Regions from separate parts of the Mesorhizobium sp. P2_E9 genome, predicted to be linked through region 2. Evidence: riboswitches for the same ligand, from Rfam matches in the RefSeq annotation. Region 2 holds a riboswitch; each other region holds the start of a gene.
The links. Region 2 has a riboswitch for cobalamin ahead of AC1D05_RS00835 (DUF1636 family protein). Riboswitches for the same ligand answer to the same signal wherever they lie in the genome.

Region 1 (4,836 bases), on a different contig from region 2:
AATTCACGCGGCGTTTGCGGAATCCCCTCAACCACATAGCCCTGTTCCTTGAGGTCGTTCAGCATCGCCAGCACACTGGACGGCACATCGAGGCCGACAGCATAGCCGGTACGGCCGGGAGCACTGGGATAGTCGGGGATCAGGATAGCCAGCTTGCGCTCGGCGCGAGGCGTGTCCTGCAAACGGATGAACGCCGCCACACGGTCCGCCACCTGCGTCACGCGATCCGGTTCCGGCCGGTTGGCGAAGGCGCGGTGGCCAAGTGCTGGATCGACATCGCTCTCGCCCTTGAAGGAAATGGCGCCAGCCAAGATGCGGCCGTCGAGTTCAGGCAGCACGACATGCATGGCGAGGTCGGCGGGCGCCAGGCCGCGCTGGTTGTTCTCCCAGACGTCGCGGCGGGTGGTGGCGACGATGACCTGGAAGACGGGGACGCCGGCACGGTCGAACAGGGTTTCGACGCCGGGTTCGGCGCCGGAGGCGAAGGCGGTCGCGGTGATGATGGCGGCGGGGTTCATGGATGCGATGGCGGTTTCCACGAAGGCCAGCGAGGTCGGGTCTTTCAGGCTGGAGACGAAGATCGGGACCGGGGCGATACCGCGTTGGCGCAGCGCTTCAAAAAGGGCGTCGACGGGCGCGACATCGGCGGCGAGCAGCATCGAGCGATAGAACAGGATTGGCACGACCTTTCCCTCCCCCTCGAGGGGAGGGTGGCCCGAAGGGCCGGGTGGGGTCGGTACGACCGGGCGCGACGTTTCTTCGAGTCGGCGCGTTTCGGAGAGGACCCCACCCCCGGCCTGCGGCCGGACCCTCCCCTCGAGGGGGAGGGGGACGACACCGCGTGTGGGTTCGTAGTAGCCAGCTTTTGGCACTGCGACCGGCTCAACAGTTTCCGCCTGCGCCCCCGCCAACCTTCCGAGCCTCTGCACCAGCGCGCTCATATTGGCCGGGCCGCCCTCGCGGAAATAACCGAGCAGTGCGTCCAGCTCTTCGCGCGGTAGCGTCGAGGCTTCGATCAGCCTGAGATCCTCGTCGTGGCTTTCGCCGGGAAGCAGCGCCAGTTTTATCCCGCGGTCGCGGGCGATGGCGGCAAGCTGGTCGCAGCCATAGCGCCACCAGTCGTAGCCGCCGAGGATGCGCACCAGGATGATCTTGGCGTGGCGGGCGACACTGTCGATCCAGAGGTCGACGGACATGGGATGGCGCAGGTCGCGTAGCGCTGCCAGTCGCATCGAGGGTAGGCGGCCGGCATCCGCCTTCCACGCGGCCGCCAAGCCGGCGAGATCGCTGTCGGTGAAGGACAGGGCCACGATATCCGCCGGCGTCTGCCGCAGATCGACCGGCTCGGCGAGATCGTCGAGCGAGGCGGAGGTCGTGGTGAGGATGTGCATCGCGGCCCGTGTCTGAAATCAGCCGGCGAGTATACGCTCGATCGCCGGGCGGTTCAGCCCCTTGAGGCCGATGACGACGAGGCGCGAGCGGCGGTCGTCCTCAGCCGTCCAGGCGCGGTCGTAGTAATGGTTGACGCGCGGGCCGACCGCCTGCAGGAGGAGCCGCATCGGCTTGCCGCCGACCTCGACGAAGCCTTTCACGCGCAGCACGTTTTCCTGTTCGGCGGCGGTGGCGACGCGCTTTGCCAGCTCGTCCGGATTGGCGATCGAGGCAATGTCGACGATGAAGGTGTCGAAATCGTCATGCTCGTGGTCGAATGCGCCGTCATGATGGGACTTGCGGTTCTCGATATCGTCCTCGACGGCGAGACCGAGCCCGAGCAGCACGGAAGGATCGACCTTGCCGTGCGAGGTCGGGACGATTTTTACCGCGCGGGCGGAGTGTTCGCCAATGATGGCGTTGGCACGCGCCGAACCGGCAGCGTCCATCAAATCGCTCTTCGACAGGATGATCAAATCGGCACAAGCGATCTGATCCTCGAACACTTCCTCGACCGGGTCGTCATGGTCGAGGCTGTCATCCCCGGCGCGCTGCGCCTGCAGGGCATCCATGTCGTTGGCGACACGGCCTTCGGCCAGTGCCGGGCCATCGACAACCGCAATGACGCCATCGACGGTCACACGGCTCTTCACCGTCGGCCACTGGAAAGCCTGGACCAGCGGCTTGGGCAGAGCGAGGCCCGAGGTCTCGATCAGGATATGGTCGACCTTCGGCGTCAGCGACAGGATCTTGTCGAGCGCCGGCACGAAATCATCGGCCACGGTGCAGCAGATGCAGCCATTGGCCAGTTCGACGATGTTTTCCTCGGGGCAGGTGTCGATGCCGCAGCCTTTCAAAATCTCGCCGTCGATGCCGATGTCGCCGAACTCGTTGACGATGATCGCAATGCGCTTGCCGCCGGCATTTTCCAGGAGATGGCGGACCAGCGTCGTCTTGCCGGCGCCGAGAAAGCCGGTGACGACGGTGCAGGGAACACGGGAGACGGAAGCGGTCATGGTTAGTCCTTCAGCATGTCGAGAGGTGGAATGCGGGCAACGAGGCCGCGCTTGAGGGAATCAGGCCGGCCGCGCCATGGGATGAGGCCGTCGGTCGAGGTGGCGAAGAGCTTTGCGCCGGTGACGAGGTCGGCGCCGCTGGTCGCGGTCAGGTCGCCGAAGACGTAGCTCCAGCAGCCATCGCGCAGGATGGCAGCACTGAGGCGGCGCTTGCAATTGCCGAGGCATTCGACCGTGCGGACGCGGATCGTGTCGGCCGCTGCGGCTTGGCGCGTATCTTCGGCCAAAAGTTCGCCGGCACGGGGATGGGCATCCGAGCCGGATTCATCGCGGCAGGAGGCGCAGACGATAACGGTGACGCCGGCCAAAGCATCGCTGTTGGCGGACGAAATATCCGCTGTGCCAGCCGAAAAACTGCTGTTCTGGTCCAAAAACCGGGCTCCTTGCCCGGAAACCCGCCGGGCGATCGGATACTTCTGTCGCAGACGGCAGGTCTCCTGGCTCGCGCGTCATCGCCTTCGGTAGCCGCCTTCCCGGGAACCTCCCAGTGGCTTTCGGCCTTGGCTCTTCGCTTACAGTTGCGGGGACAGCCGCGGATTTGAGATCGAAATCCCGCACCGCATTCCCTCTTAGCCCTTGCCGTTGCGGGCAAGGGACCGTCTGGACCGGATTTAGGCTTTTGCAGGCGGCGGTGTCAACGCGCGGCTACGACACCGCGATGTCGGCCAGCGCCGGACCCAGATCTCCGGCCGGCGTCACTTCCATGCGTTCAAGGCCAAGCCAGCGCTGCATCTGCTTCAATTCCTCGAACAGTTGCGCGGCGGTTTCAGGCGGCGCGCCCGGCTCGGGGTAGGCCGCGTGCACGCGCAGGATGCTCGCCGGCCGGTCGGCCCTAAGATCGACGCGCGCCACGATCCGGTCGCCGAGCAGGAAGGGCAGGACGTAATAGCCATATTGCCGCTTCTCGGCCGGTGTGTAGATCTCGATGCGGTAGTGGAAATCGAACAGCCGCTCCGAGCGCGATCGTTCGAAGACGACCGGATCGAACGGCGCCAGCAAGGCGCGGGCCTCGATTTTTCGGGGCAGGCGCGCGTCCTTATAGAGGTAAGCCGGCTTGTCCCAGCCTTCGACACGCACCGGCACCAGTTCGCCGGTCTCGACCAATTCCTCCAGCCGGCCCTTCATGTCGGCCGGCGACAGGCGGAAATAGTCGCGCAAATCGCCTGATGTCGCGATGCCGTGGGCGCGGGCTGAAATGCGCAGCAATTCGCGATGCGCGTCCTCGGTCGCCGGCACCGGAAGGTCGAGGATCGCCTGCGGCAGCACCCGCTCGGGCAAGTCATAGAAGCGCTCGAAGCCGCGACGGTGCGCCGTGGTGATGCGTCCGGCCCAGAACAGCCATTCGAAGGCGTGCTTGGCATGGCTCCAGCCCCACCAGCCGCCCGAGCCTTTCTGACCTTCCAGAGCCGAAGCAGCGATCGGACCGCGCGCGACGACCTCGCGGTAGATCTCTTCTATATAGGCGGCGTGCTCGCGGCCCCACTTGGCCAGCCCCAGATACATTTCGTCGCCTTGCGCGGCGCGCTGCATGCGCCAGCGCATCAGCGGGTAGGTCTCGACCGGCAGGAACGAGGCCTCGTGCGCCCAGTATTCGAACACCGTGCGCTTGCGCGTCACCGCGGCATTGTCGAGCAAAGCGAGCGGGTAGGGGCCAAGCCGCGAATAAAGCGGCATATAATGAGCGCGCACCACGGCGCTGACGGAATCGATCTGCAGCAGGCCGGTGCGAGAGAGAACGCGGGCGAAGTGGCGGCGGTCGGGTGTGCCATTTGGGCGCGGATCGAGAAATCCTTGAGCGGCGAGCGCGATGCGCCGGGCGGCGGCAAGCGAGATCTTTTCCTTCATTCGGATGCGACTCTTATGGCTCGTTGACCGTCATACAGACGGGTGATTCCGGGCCATGCTAGCAGGGTTTTGGCGGTAACCCTGTCAGGAGAGAAAAGTGGAGTAGAAAACGAAGGAAATCAAACAGGAGCGTATCGGATCAGTTTCTTCGGATATGCCGTCCAGCACTGCGTTTTGAACAAGGTTTGACTTGCTTCGCTGGAAGTGCTGCGCTAACCCTCGCCGCGTTGCAGCATAGGCCCCTTAAAACGGTTCAGCGGTTAAACTGTCACGCTTCCGCATTAAGGTCCGGTGCTGTAATCAAAGTGGATTGGCGCCAACGGAAAACCGCTGCATGAACGCACTCCTCAGTTCATACCTGCCCATCGTCCTGTTCATCGGCGTGGCTCTGGTCGTCGGCTTGGCGCTGCTGGCTGCACCGTTCCTGGTGGCCTACCGCAATCCCGATCCCGAAAAGCTTTCCGCTTACGAGTGCGGTTTCAAC
Region 2 (4,836 bases):
CCATCGTCCAGAACAGCACGGAGTGGGCCGCGCGCTGGTCTCCGGCAAACACCAGATAATTGGTCAATGCCGTGAACAGGAAGGAAACGGCAAGCCCGGCAAGGATCAGCCGTTCCGGCCCTTGCCCCCTCACCCGCGCGACCAGCAGCAGGACAATGCAGGCGGCCAGTATGCCGCCGGTGAAGGCCGCAACCGGCAAGGTCCATATACCAAAGCTGTCGCCAAAGACGGTAATGACGGAAACCGCACCCGCGGCGGCTCCCGACGACAGGCCGAACAGGAAGGGATCTGCAAGATCGTTGCGGGTCACTGTCTGCAGCAGTGCGCCTGTTATGCCGAGGCCGCCGCCGACACACACCGCCAGGATCGTGCGCGGCAGCCTGAGATCAACGACGATCTTGCCGACCGGACCCGACACCTGGTGCTCATTCAACCCGACGGCATGGCCAAGGGCGGCAATGACGTCGGTCAGTGGGATCAGTGTCGAACCATAGGCGATCGACAGCAGCACAAGAGCGGCGACCGCCACCGCGCCCGCCGCCATGGCCAGCGCGAATGCCTTGTGCCCTGAAAGCGCGCCGGATTCATGCCCGGGGGCAAATAGCATCAGAACGCTTCCGGATGCATCGCCTTGGCGATCTTGGCGATCGCCTCGATGTTTGCCGGTCCGGGCGTCAATTCGGCATAGCGAAGGGCCACGAAGCGCTCGTTCTTGACCGCGTCGGTTTCCTTCATGGCCGGATGCGCTTTAAGGAAATCGAGCAATTTCTTGTAGCCGCCGCCATCCTGGTAATCGAGCAGGATGAGGAATTGCGGATTGCGCGACGCTACCGTTTCCCAGTCGGTATTGCCCCAGCTGGTGTCCATGTCGGCCATGATGTTGTCACCGCCAGCGGCGGTGATCATGGCGCTGGGAATAGCAAATTTTCCGGCGGTGAACGGCTTGTCCTCGCCTGAGTCATAGAGGAACACCCGCGTCCCCTTGGCGCTGCCGACTTTGGCGGTGATGTCAGCCAGTTGCGCCTTCCAGCCGGCAACAAGCTTCTCCGCTTCGGCGTCCTTGCCAAAAATCTTGCCCAGCTTTTCGACGTCGCCATAGAGCAGGTCCATCGAAGCGGCGGGCCGGTTCTTGTCGAGATGGACGCAGCTTTCGGTCAGCACCAGCGTCTTGATGCCGTGCGGGGCGAGCGTGTCGGGCGTCACGTCGCCGCCCGGCTTCATACCATAATACCAGCCGGCGAAGAAGAAATCGGGCTCGACCGCGACAAGGTTTTCGAGCGTCGGGTATTTTGGCGCCAGTTCGGGAACAGAACCCTGCTCGGCCTTGAATTCGGGGCCGACCTTGTACCATCCGGTGATGCCGGTCAGGCCGACGATCGACGGCTGCAGCTTCAGCGCGAAGGCCATCTCGGCCATGTTGAGATCGTGGATGACGGCGCGCTTGGGCGGTGCGTCGAAGGTCAGCGGCTTGCCGCAGCTATCTACCGTGACCGGGAAGGCGAAGGTTGTCGAGGCCAGCAGCGACAGGACGAGCGACAAAGCGAGACGTTTCACGGATTTTGCTCCTTGGTTGAACAGTGGCGGATCAGGGATGGTTTTGATCAGGATGGCGGCGCGGCGCGGTTCGGAACATCGAACACCGTCAGTTCGCGGTCCTCGGTGGGATGGCGCAGGCGAAACACGTCGACGCCGAAAATCTCGCGGATCAGCTGTTGCGTCAGCGCTTCGCGCGGTGCCGCCAGCGCATGCAGCCGGGCTTCGTGCATCACCGCGACCCTGGTGGCGAAGGGCGCCACCAACGCCAGATCGTGCAGCACGGCAATTACCGTCATGCCGAAGCCGGCCACAAGTTCGAGAAGCTCACCGCGGGCGCGCGGGTCGAGATGGTTGGTCGGCTCATCGAGGAACAGCACTTTCGGTTGCTGTGCGATGGCGCGCGCCAGCTGGGCGCGTTGGCGTTCCCCGCCCGACAGCGAGCCGATGCTGCGGCCAAGCAGCGGCAACAAGCCGGTCCGGCGCAGCGCGTCCACGACAATGTCGCGTTCCTCGCTCCTGCGCCTCAGGCCGGCATGCGGGACGCGGCCGAGTTCGACATAGTCGATCACCGCCAGCCGCGGATCCGGCTGGTCGGTCTGGCCGACGACGGCGATGTGCAATGCCCGTTCGGCCGTCGAGATCCTGTCCAGGCGGCGCCCGCCAAGCTTCACCTCGCCGGAACTTGGCCTGAGCATGCCGGACAGCATGCGCAGCAGCGTCGTCTTGCCGGCGCCGTTGGGGCCGATGATGGCGAGGCGATCGCCAGCGGCAACCGACAGGCTGACCGCATCGACCAGAGCCCGGCCATTTGCCGTGGCGCTGAGGTCGCGCGCTTCGAGGAGCGGCGTTGTCATCGGCCGTCCCCCGGAGGCTTGCCCAGTGCCGGGATGCGGGCCAGCGTCTTGCCGGCCAGTCGCGGTGGACGTTGTCCGGAATTGCACCAGCCGTCGGCGAGCGAGGCGTAAAGCCTGGCAAATCGCACGAGATCGCCGGCGTCGGCCTCGGCGTTGATAGAGCCGAAGAGATAAGCGGCCTTGCCCGGCGCCTGGACGGCCACCGTCAACGGCCGCGCGCAGCCCGCCATGCATTCAACGCCTTCGACCGTGAAGCCGTGCGCCACGGCCGGTTCATTGTGGGCGGAGAGCCGGGAACGCAAATCGTTGCACAAGGCTTCGCCCGACCTGACCCCGGTCGGGACGTCACGGCAAAGCGTGCACACGATGATGCGATGATCGTTGGCGCCGTCCAACTTTCCGTCACTTTCCAAAACTGGCGACGGAAGGATGTTGGCGAGCCGGCCGACAAGACCGACGTCCACGTTTCCTCCCGGCACACCCCGTCCGGTCAACTCAGTGATGGCAGGTCTCCTGGCTCGCGGGTCTCGGCGCAATCCTGCCTTCCCAGCCTTGCCGGCCAGTGGCATGTCGGATCTTGCTCACCGCTTACAGTTGCGGGGGCAGCCACGGTCTCGATCCCTCGCGGATCTCACCGTGTTCCCTTTCACCCCTTGCCTTTCGGCGCGGGGACCATCACCGGGCCATGGTAGTTTTGCCCCGGGCGCATCGCAACGATTCTTTTCGACCGGACCTGTCACCATCTCGGCACCGGCCTGCGACCTCATCAGATAGGGGCGTGCAATATCTCCGTCTGTAATGTAATAACAGAACTGATACGAGATATCCTCCGCCGCTGTCAATCCCTTGCCACCGCGAGCTGCCGGTGAGGGTTGCCAACGCAGACGGGGCGGAGTTCGCGTGAACCCCGCCCCGGATCGGATAGTCTGCAGGCAGACGTGCTTACTTACCTGACAGCTGCTTGGCGTTCTCGGGCGTGATCGCTGTCGTCTCGACAGTGACCGTCGTATCCACCGAAGTGGCGCAATCGAGCAAGATCTTCTTCGACATCTCGATCGCTTCCTTCGCACCCGTCGGGTAGGTGAAGGTCGCCGCCCAGTCACCCTTGGCGACGGCTTCGATGCCGCCTGCCGGGCCTGGCAAGCCATCAGTACCGATGATCTTGACGTCCTTGCCGGCACCCTTGGCGGCGAGCAGCGCGCCGGCCGCCATCATGTCGTTCGAGGCGTAGAGCACCTTGATGTCGGGATGCGCCTGCAACATGGCCGAGAAAGCGGTCTGGGCTTTATCCGGCACCCAGTCGGCAGCCTGCTCGGCAACGACCTGGATCTTGGCATTCTCCTTGACGCCGTCCTTGAAGCCATTCAGCCGCTCGACGGCCGGCGTGGAGCTTGGCAGTCCTTCGAGCACCGCTGCTTCGCCGCCCTCCGGCAGCAAGGTCTTGGCGGTGTATTTGCCCGCTTCGAGCGCGATCTTATAGTTGTCGCCGCCGATAAAGGCGGTGTAGTCCTTGCCGGGGTCGCCGACCGTCTTGCGGTCAAGTTCAATGACCGGAATTCCGGCATCCATGGCGCGCTTCACCGCCGGCGTCAGCGGTGCCGCCTCGAAGGGCGAGATCAGCAAGAGATCGACCTTCTGGGTGATGAAGTTGTCGACCTGCGAGGTCTGCGTGTTGACGTTGCCGGCGCCGTCGGCGATCTGCAGCGTGAAGCCCGGCACTTCCTTGGCCGCCGCCGTCAGCTCGTCATTGACATGCTGTCGGTAGGGCTCGGCATTGTTCGCCTGCGAAAAGCCGATGATGAACTGGCCGTCCTTGGCACAGGCCTTGACCAGCGGGTCGGCGGCCTGAGCGGCTCCGGCAATGCACAGGCCGGCGCCTGCCAGAAGGGCGACCTGAAGGGCGCGCCTTGTTCCTTGTCTTGTGGTTTTCATACTTACTCTCCTCCTCGTCGGGCCCGGGGCCAGACCTTGGTTTGACTGCCTTCCAAATGCTGCCGTCTTCCTCCTAACGACCCAAACCCTCGCGGCGGCGAACGAGGGATTGAATGACTGCCGCCAGCACGATGATCGCGGCGGTCGCGAGCAGTTGTATGGCGGGTGTGATGTTGTTGAGCTGAAGGATGTTGGCCAGCGCGCCGAGCATGATGGTGCCGGCCACGGTGCCGACCATCGAGCCGGCGCCGCCGAACAAGCTGGTGCCGCCGATGACCACGGCGGCGATCGCGGTGAGCTCATAGCCCATGCCGTCATTGGCGCTGCCGAAATTGAACTGGCCGGCATGAACGATACCGGCAAGAGCGGCGGCAAAGCCGGTGATGGCATAGACCGAGATCTTGACCATCGACACCGGCACGCCGGAAATGCGCGCCGCGCGCTCATTGCCGCCGACGGCAAAGACATAGCGGCCGAAGCGCGTGGTGTTGAGCACGATCGTGGCGATCGCGGC
Region 3 (4,836 bases), on a different contig from region 2:
TTCCAGGTCCCAGGTGAAATGGTAGCTCGCCATCGCCAGCAGCGCGATGCCGCGCACGATGTCGATGGCGACGATGCGCTTGGATGGCTCCGGAACGGGTGCGGTCGGCGTGTCGATGGTCATGGTCTCGCGATCTGATTCAGGCCCGCCTGAGGACTACCACGGTTGGACGGGACAGAAGAAGGCCGGGAGCACGGCGATGCAGGCGCCTGGGTCGAGCGACGCTTTAGGCCAGCATAGGAAAGCCTTTGACCGGTTTCGCTTTTTGCCGGTTATGCGTCGGTTTCCTCTTAATCGCCCGGGACTGAGCGCGGCAGATTTGAGCGGTGATTCTGCTTTGGGGAAGCAATGTCCACCCATGTGCGCCACCCGATCTGGCTCCCGGCCCTCAAGGCCGCGGATGCGCGCACCTTCGCCTCGCTCTATGCGGTCGAATCCTTCGCCCGCGCCACAGTGTCGAGCGTCATCCCGATCCAGGCCTACGAAATCCTGCACAATGAGCAGATCGTCTCGATCCTCTACACCATCGTGGCGCTGCTCGGCCTGTCGGTGACGTTGTTCATGCCGATGCTGATCCGCCGCTTTGCCCGGCGCTGGGTCTACACCGCAGGCGCCTGCCTGCTCGCCATCGGCTCGCTGTTCTTCGTCACGCACACGCTGGCCGGGCAGTTGGCGGGCATGCTGTGCCGCGTCATGGGCGCCAGCGCGCTGTCGATCACGCTCAACCTCTACATCATGGACCACATCCGCAAGACCGACTTCATGCAGGCCGAATCGCTGCGCATGGCATGGTCGATGTTCGCCTGGACCGGCGGGCCGACGCTTGGCATCTTCCTCTACACGCGCTTCGGCATCTATGCCGCGCATGGCGCGGTGGCAGTGTTCGCGCTGGCCCTGCTGGCCCTGTTCTGGGCCTATCGGCTGGGCGACAACCAGTCGATCCGGCCCGGCAAGACCCGGCCGGCCAATCCGCTCGCCAATATCGGCCGTTTCGTCGCGCAGCCGAGGTTGAGGCTGGCCTGGCTGATCGCCTTCGGCCGCTCCTGTTTCTGGACGACTTTCTTCGTCTATGGGCCGCTGTTCATGGTGATCACCGGCGAGGGGAAGCTGGCCGGCGGCCTGCTGGTCTCGGCCGGCAATGCGCTGCTGTTCATGGCGATCTTCTGGGGCAAGGCGGGCAAGCGCTTTGGCGGCCGCAAGACCATGACCTTTGCCTATTTCGCCATGTCGGCGATGCTGCTGGCGGCGGGCACGGTGGGAGCGAGTGCGCCGCTGCTGACCGGCGCTTTCCTGCTTGGTGGCGCGTTCTTCACCATCGCGCTCGACGCGCTGGGTTCGACCGCCTTCATGCGCTCGGTGCGCTCCTATGAGCGGGCGCAGATGGCGGCGGTCTATCGCACCTATCTCGATTTTTCCGAGCTGACGCCGCCCTTGGTCTATTCGGTGGTTCTGGCCTTCTTCGGACTGGGCTCGGTGTTCATCACGCTCAGCCTGCTGGCCGCCGTATGCGGCTTCGTGACCTGGCGTTACCTGCCGAAATCGCTGTGAGGATCACGGCAAAAGCGCTGCGTGCCGCTCGCGCACCCAGTTGTGGAAGCGGTGCAGGTCGTACTCCTCTGGCATCAGCACGCCGGCTTCGTGGCGCATCGAGCGCAGGCCCCTCTGGTTGACCTCGCAGATCGCCGCATCCTCTTCCAGCACCTGTGTGCAGAAAGCGACGATGTTGTCGATGTCGGTCGTGGCCAGCGCCTCGGGCGCGAACAGCCATTCGGCGACAAGTTCGGTCTGCTCCGGGCCGAGCGGCACCAGGCGCACGGTCCTGACATAGTCGACATGACCGACGATGAACATCGAGGGCAGGCTGGTGGCATAGGTCTGGCCGGCGGCATGTTCGGCTGGCGTCAACCCCGAGAAGACCGGCCCATGCGTCTGGCCATCGCGTGACCAGGTTTCGGCGCCGGCGCGCAGGCCGCCGGAAAACTCCGGCGCGTCATTGTCGGCGTGGCGCGTCCATTCGGGATCGTCATGCCGGCTCATCAGGCCGCGGCCATAGATCGGCACCAGCCGCGACAGATCCTTATGGACGCCCGGACAATGCAGGCACTCGTTGAAGTTTTCCCAAAAAATCTTCCAGTTGCAGTTCATCACCTTGCGCAGCACATGGCCTGAGACCAGCGTTTCCAACGGCCAGTTGCCGAGATTGCCGGAGGCGGGATCAAAGGATGCGTGTGCCGAGCCGGCTGCGTCCTCCTGCAAATTGATGAAGACGAAGCCGCGCCACACCGACAGCGCGACGCGATAGAGCGGGTGGTGGGCCTTGTCGAAGCCGTCAGGCAGCGATTTCGACGGCACGCGCACGAGATCGCCGCGCAGCGAATAGGACCAGGCGTGATAGGGGCATGTGATCAGCCGCGCCTTCAGCCTGCCTTCGCTTTCCTGGCAAAGCTGCGAGCCGCGATGCCGGCAGGTGTTGTGGAAGGCGCGCAACTCGCCGGTGTCGTCGCGCAGCACGATGATGTCCTGCGTGCCGATGCGGAATCGGCGGAAGGCGAGCGGCTGGGCCAGATCGGCCTCGCGACAGACGAGCAGCCAGTTTTTATACCAGATAGCATCAAGGTCGCGTTGATAGGCTGCCGCATCCCAATAGGCCGACGAGGGTAGCGTCGGCTCGGCCCGGGTCAGGCCGTTATAGGGATCGCGCTCGCTGGCAATGGGCTGCATGGCTGGCTTCCTGTGAGGGCGCCAGCCGACACCCGGCCAGTGCAATTGTCAATTGTTGTGCCGAGAACCATGCGGGTGTTGCCGGCATGGCGCAATCGCGCTGTTTGCCGGCGGAATTTGGTTTGCCGCGTGTCGTGATTTTCCCTATAGTCGCGCAAGTCGTCGGTTCCGTTTTGGAGCCAAGAGGGAATGCGGTTCGGGCTCGTTTGTTGCCCAATGCCGTGGCTGCCCCCGCAACTGTGTGCGGTAGTCCTCTCCATATGCCACTGAAGATTCGTCTTCGGGAAGGTGGAGAAGGGCGCTGATCCGCGAGCCAGGAGACCTGCCGACGACGGCAAAACTGACAGGCCCTCGGGTGGAGGGTGAAAGGACAAGATATGACTACCGCTTCCGTCTCCCTCGGCGCCTCCGTCTCCTCGCAGTCGCGCTTCATGCAGCTGGCGCTCGCCGCGCTGCTCGGCACCTTCATCATCGGCTTTGTCGGCTTCTCGCATATCGATGCGGTCCACAATGCCGGTCATGACAACCGGCATTCGATGGCGTTTCCCTGCCACTGACGAGGATCTGACATCATGAATCTGTTTCGCAACGTCGTGTTCATCGCGGCGATCGCAGGGCTCGTGGCCGGCGTCGTCCTCGCCTGCATGCAGGCCTATGCCACGGTGCCGCTGATCCTCAAGGCGGAAGTCTACGAACAGGCCGAAGGCGGCCACAAGCATGAGCACGCCGCGGCGCCGACTGATACCGCCAGTGGCAACGCAATGAGCTCCGCCGCACCGGCGGCATCAAATACCATGAGCGCCGCGACCCCGGCACCGGCTGAGGCTGCTGCTCCGGCCGAAGACGAGGGCTGGGCGCCGGCCGATGGCTTCGAGCGCTTTGCCTTCAACATCGTCTCCAACGTCGTCACCGGCATTGGCTTCGCGCTGATCCTGGTCGCGGTTTCGGAATTCGCCGGCGGCATCGGCAATTGGCGCCAGGGCGTGTTCTGGGGGCTGGCCGGCTTTGCCGTGTTCACCCTGGCGCCGGGCCTCGGCCTGCCGCCGGAACTGCCGGCCATGCCGGCAGCCGACCTCACGCAGCGCCAGATCTGGTGGGTGGCAACCGTGGTCGCGACCGCCATCGGGCTCGGCCTGATCGCGTTCCGCAAGTCGCTGCCGCTGGCCATCCTTGGCGTGGCGCTGATCGTTGCCCCGCACATTGTCGGCGCGCCACAGCCCGACAGCTTCGAGACACCGATCCCGGAAGGCCTGCACCACCAGTTCGTGGTGGCGGTGACGGTGACCAATCTGGTGTTCTGGCTGGTGCTTGGCGCTGTCGTCGGCGTGGTGCGCGGACGCTTCACCGGCACCGCGACCAGCCTGCGCGACAGCTTTGCCTGATCGAAGCTCGCTGACCTTCATCATCGGCGGCGCGCGCTCCGGCAAGAGCGCGCACGCCGAAACCCTGGCGACGGCGTTGCCGTCACCATGGACCTATATCGCCACGGCTGAAGCCTATGACGACGAGATGCGTGAACGCATCGCGCTGCATCGCTCGCGGCGCGGCGAGGGCTGGATAACCGTCGACGCACCGCTCGATCTTGCCGGGGCGCTCGAGGCGTTGCCCGACAATCAGCCGGTGCTTGTCGACTGCCTGACGCTGTGGCTGACCAATCACATGCTGGCCGATCACGCTCTCGAGCTGGAATGCCGGCGGCTGGCGGATGTGCTGTCGCGGCCGCGCGGGCCGTGGTTCGTGGTCTCCAATGAAGTCGGCCAAGGCATCGTGCCGGACAATGCCCTGGCGCGCCGTTTTCGTGATGACGCCGGACGGCTCAACCAGCAGGTCGCGGCGATTGCCGACACGGTGCTGCTGATGGTGGCGGGGTTGCCGCTCAAGGTGAAATGAGATGACCGACATCGACGACAAGGATGAAGAGCGCCATCGCGCCAAGATGGCCAAGCGCAAGGCGGTGCAGGATGCGGAGGTGGCGAGCAAGACGGTTGAGAAGGGGCTGCTGATCGTCAACACCGGCCCGGGCAAGGGCAAGACGACGGCCGCCTTCGGCCTGGCGCTCAGAATGCTCGGCTACGGCAAGCGCGTCGGTGTTGTCCAGTTCATCAAGGGCAAGTG

Region 1: another riboswitch for cobalamin. It lies ahead of AC1D05_RS07065 (DUF1636 family protein); the one in region 2 lies ahead of AC1D05_RS00835 (DUF1636 family protein).
Region 3: another riboswitch for cobalamin. It lies ahead of AC1D05_RS06845 (CbtB domain-containing protein); the one in region 2 lies ahead of AC1D05_RS00835 (DUF1636 family protein).

The regions. Positions count from the first base shown of each region.
Region 1 covers NZ_JBFUET010000003.1:212,282-217,117, reverse strand. Annotated here, with positions in the region: gene AC1D05_RS07075 (cobaltochelatase subunit CobN) at 1-1,391, opposite strand, end outside; gene cobW (cobalamin biosynthesis protein CobW) at 1,410-2,447, opposite strand; gene AC1D05_RS07065 (DUF1636 family protein) at 2,450-2,878, opposite strand; cobalamin riboswitch at 2,918-3,123, opposite strand; gene AC1D05_RS07060 (winged helix-turn-helix domain-containing protein) at 3,153-4,352, opposite strand; gene AC1D05_RS07055 (NADH-quinone oxidoreductase subunit A) at 4,687-4,836, shown strand, end outside.
Region 2 covers NZ_JBFUET010000001.1:150,611-155,446, reverse strand. Annotated here, with positions in the region: gene AC1D05_RS00850 (FecCD family ABC transporter permease) at 1-607, opposite strand, end outside; gene AC1D05_RS00845 (ABC transporter substrate-binding protein) at 607-1,554, opposite strand; gene AC1D05_RS00840 (ABC transporter ATP-binding protein) at 1,602-2,390, opposite strand; gene AC1D05_RS00835 (DUF1636 family protein) at 2,387-2,785, opposite strand; cobalamin riboswitch at 2,877-3,082, opposite strand; gene AC1D05_RS00830 (substrate-binding domain-containing protein) at 3,333-4,322, opposite strand; gene AC1D05_RS00825 (ABC transporter permease) at 4,396-4,836, opposite strand, start outside.
Region 3 covers NZ_JBFUET010000003.1:167,239-172,074, reverse strand. Annotated here, with positions in the region: gene AC1D05_RS06860 (heparan-alpha-glucosaminide N-acetyltransferase) at 1-123, opposite strand, end outside; gene AC1D05_RS06855 (MFS transporter) at 349-1,548, shown strand; gene AC1D05_RS06850 (aromatic ring-hydroxylating oxygenase subunit alpha) at 1,552-2,721, opposite strand; cobalamin riboswitch at 2,868-3,065, shown strand; gene AC1D05_RS06845 (CbtB domain-containing protein) at 3,099-3,278, shown strand; gene AC1D05_RS06840 (CbtA family protein) at 3,294-4,103, shown strand; gene cobU (bifunctional adenosylcobinamide kinase/adenosylcobinamide-phosphate guanylyltransferase) at 4,096-4,611, shown strand; gene cobO (cob(I)yrinic acid a,c-diamide adenosyltransferase) at 4,613-4,836, shown strand, end outside.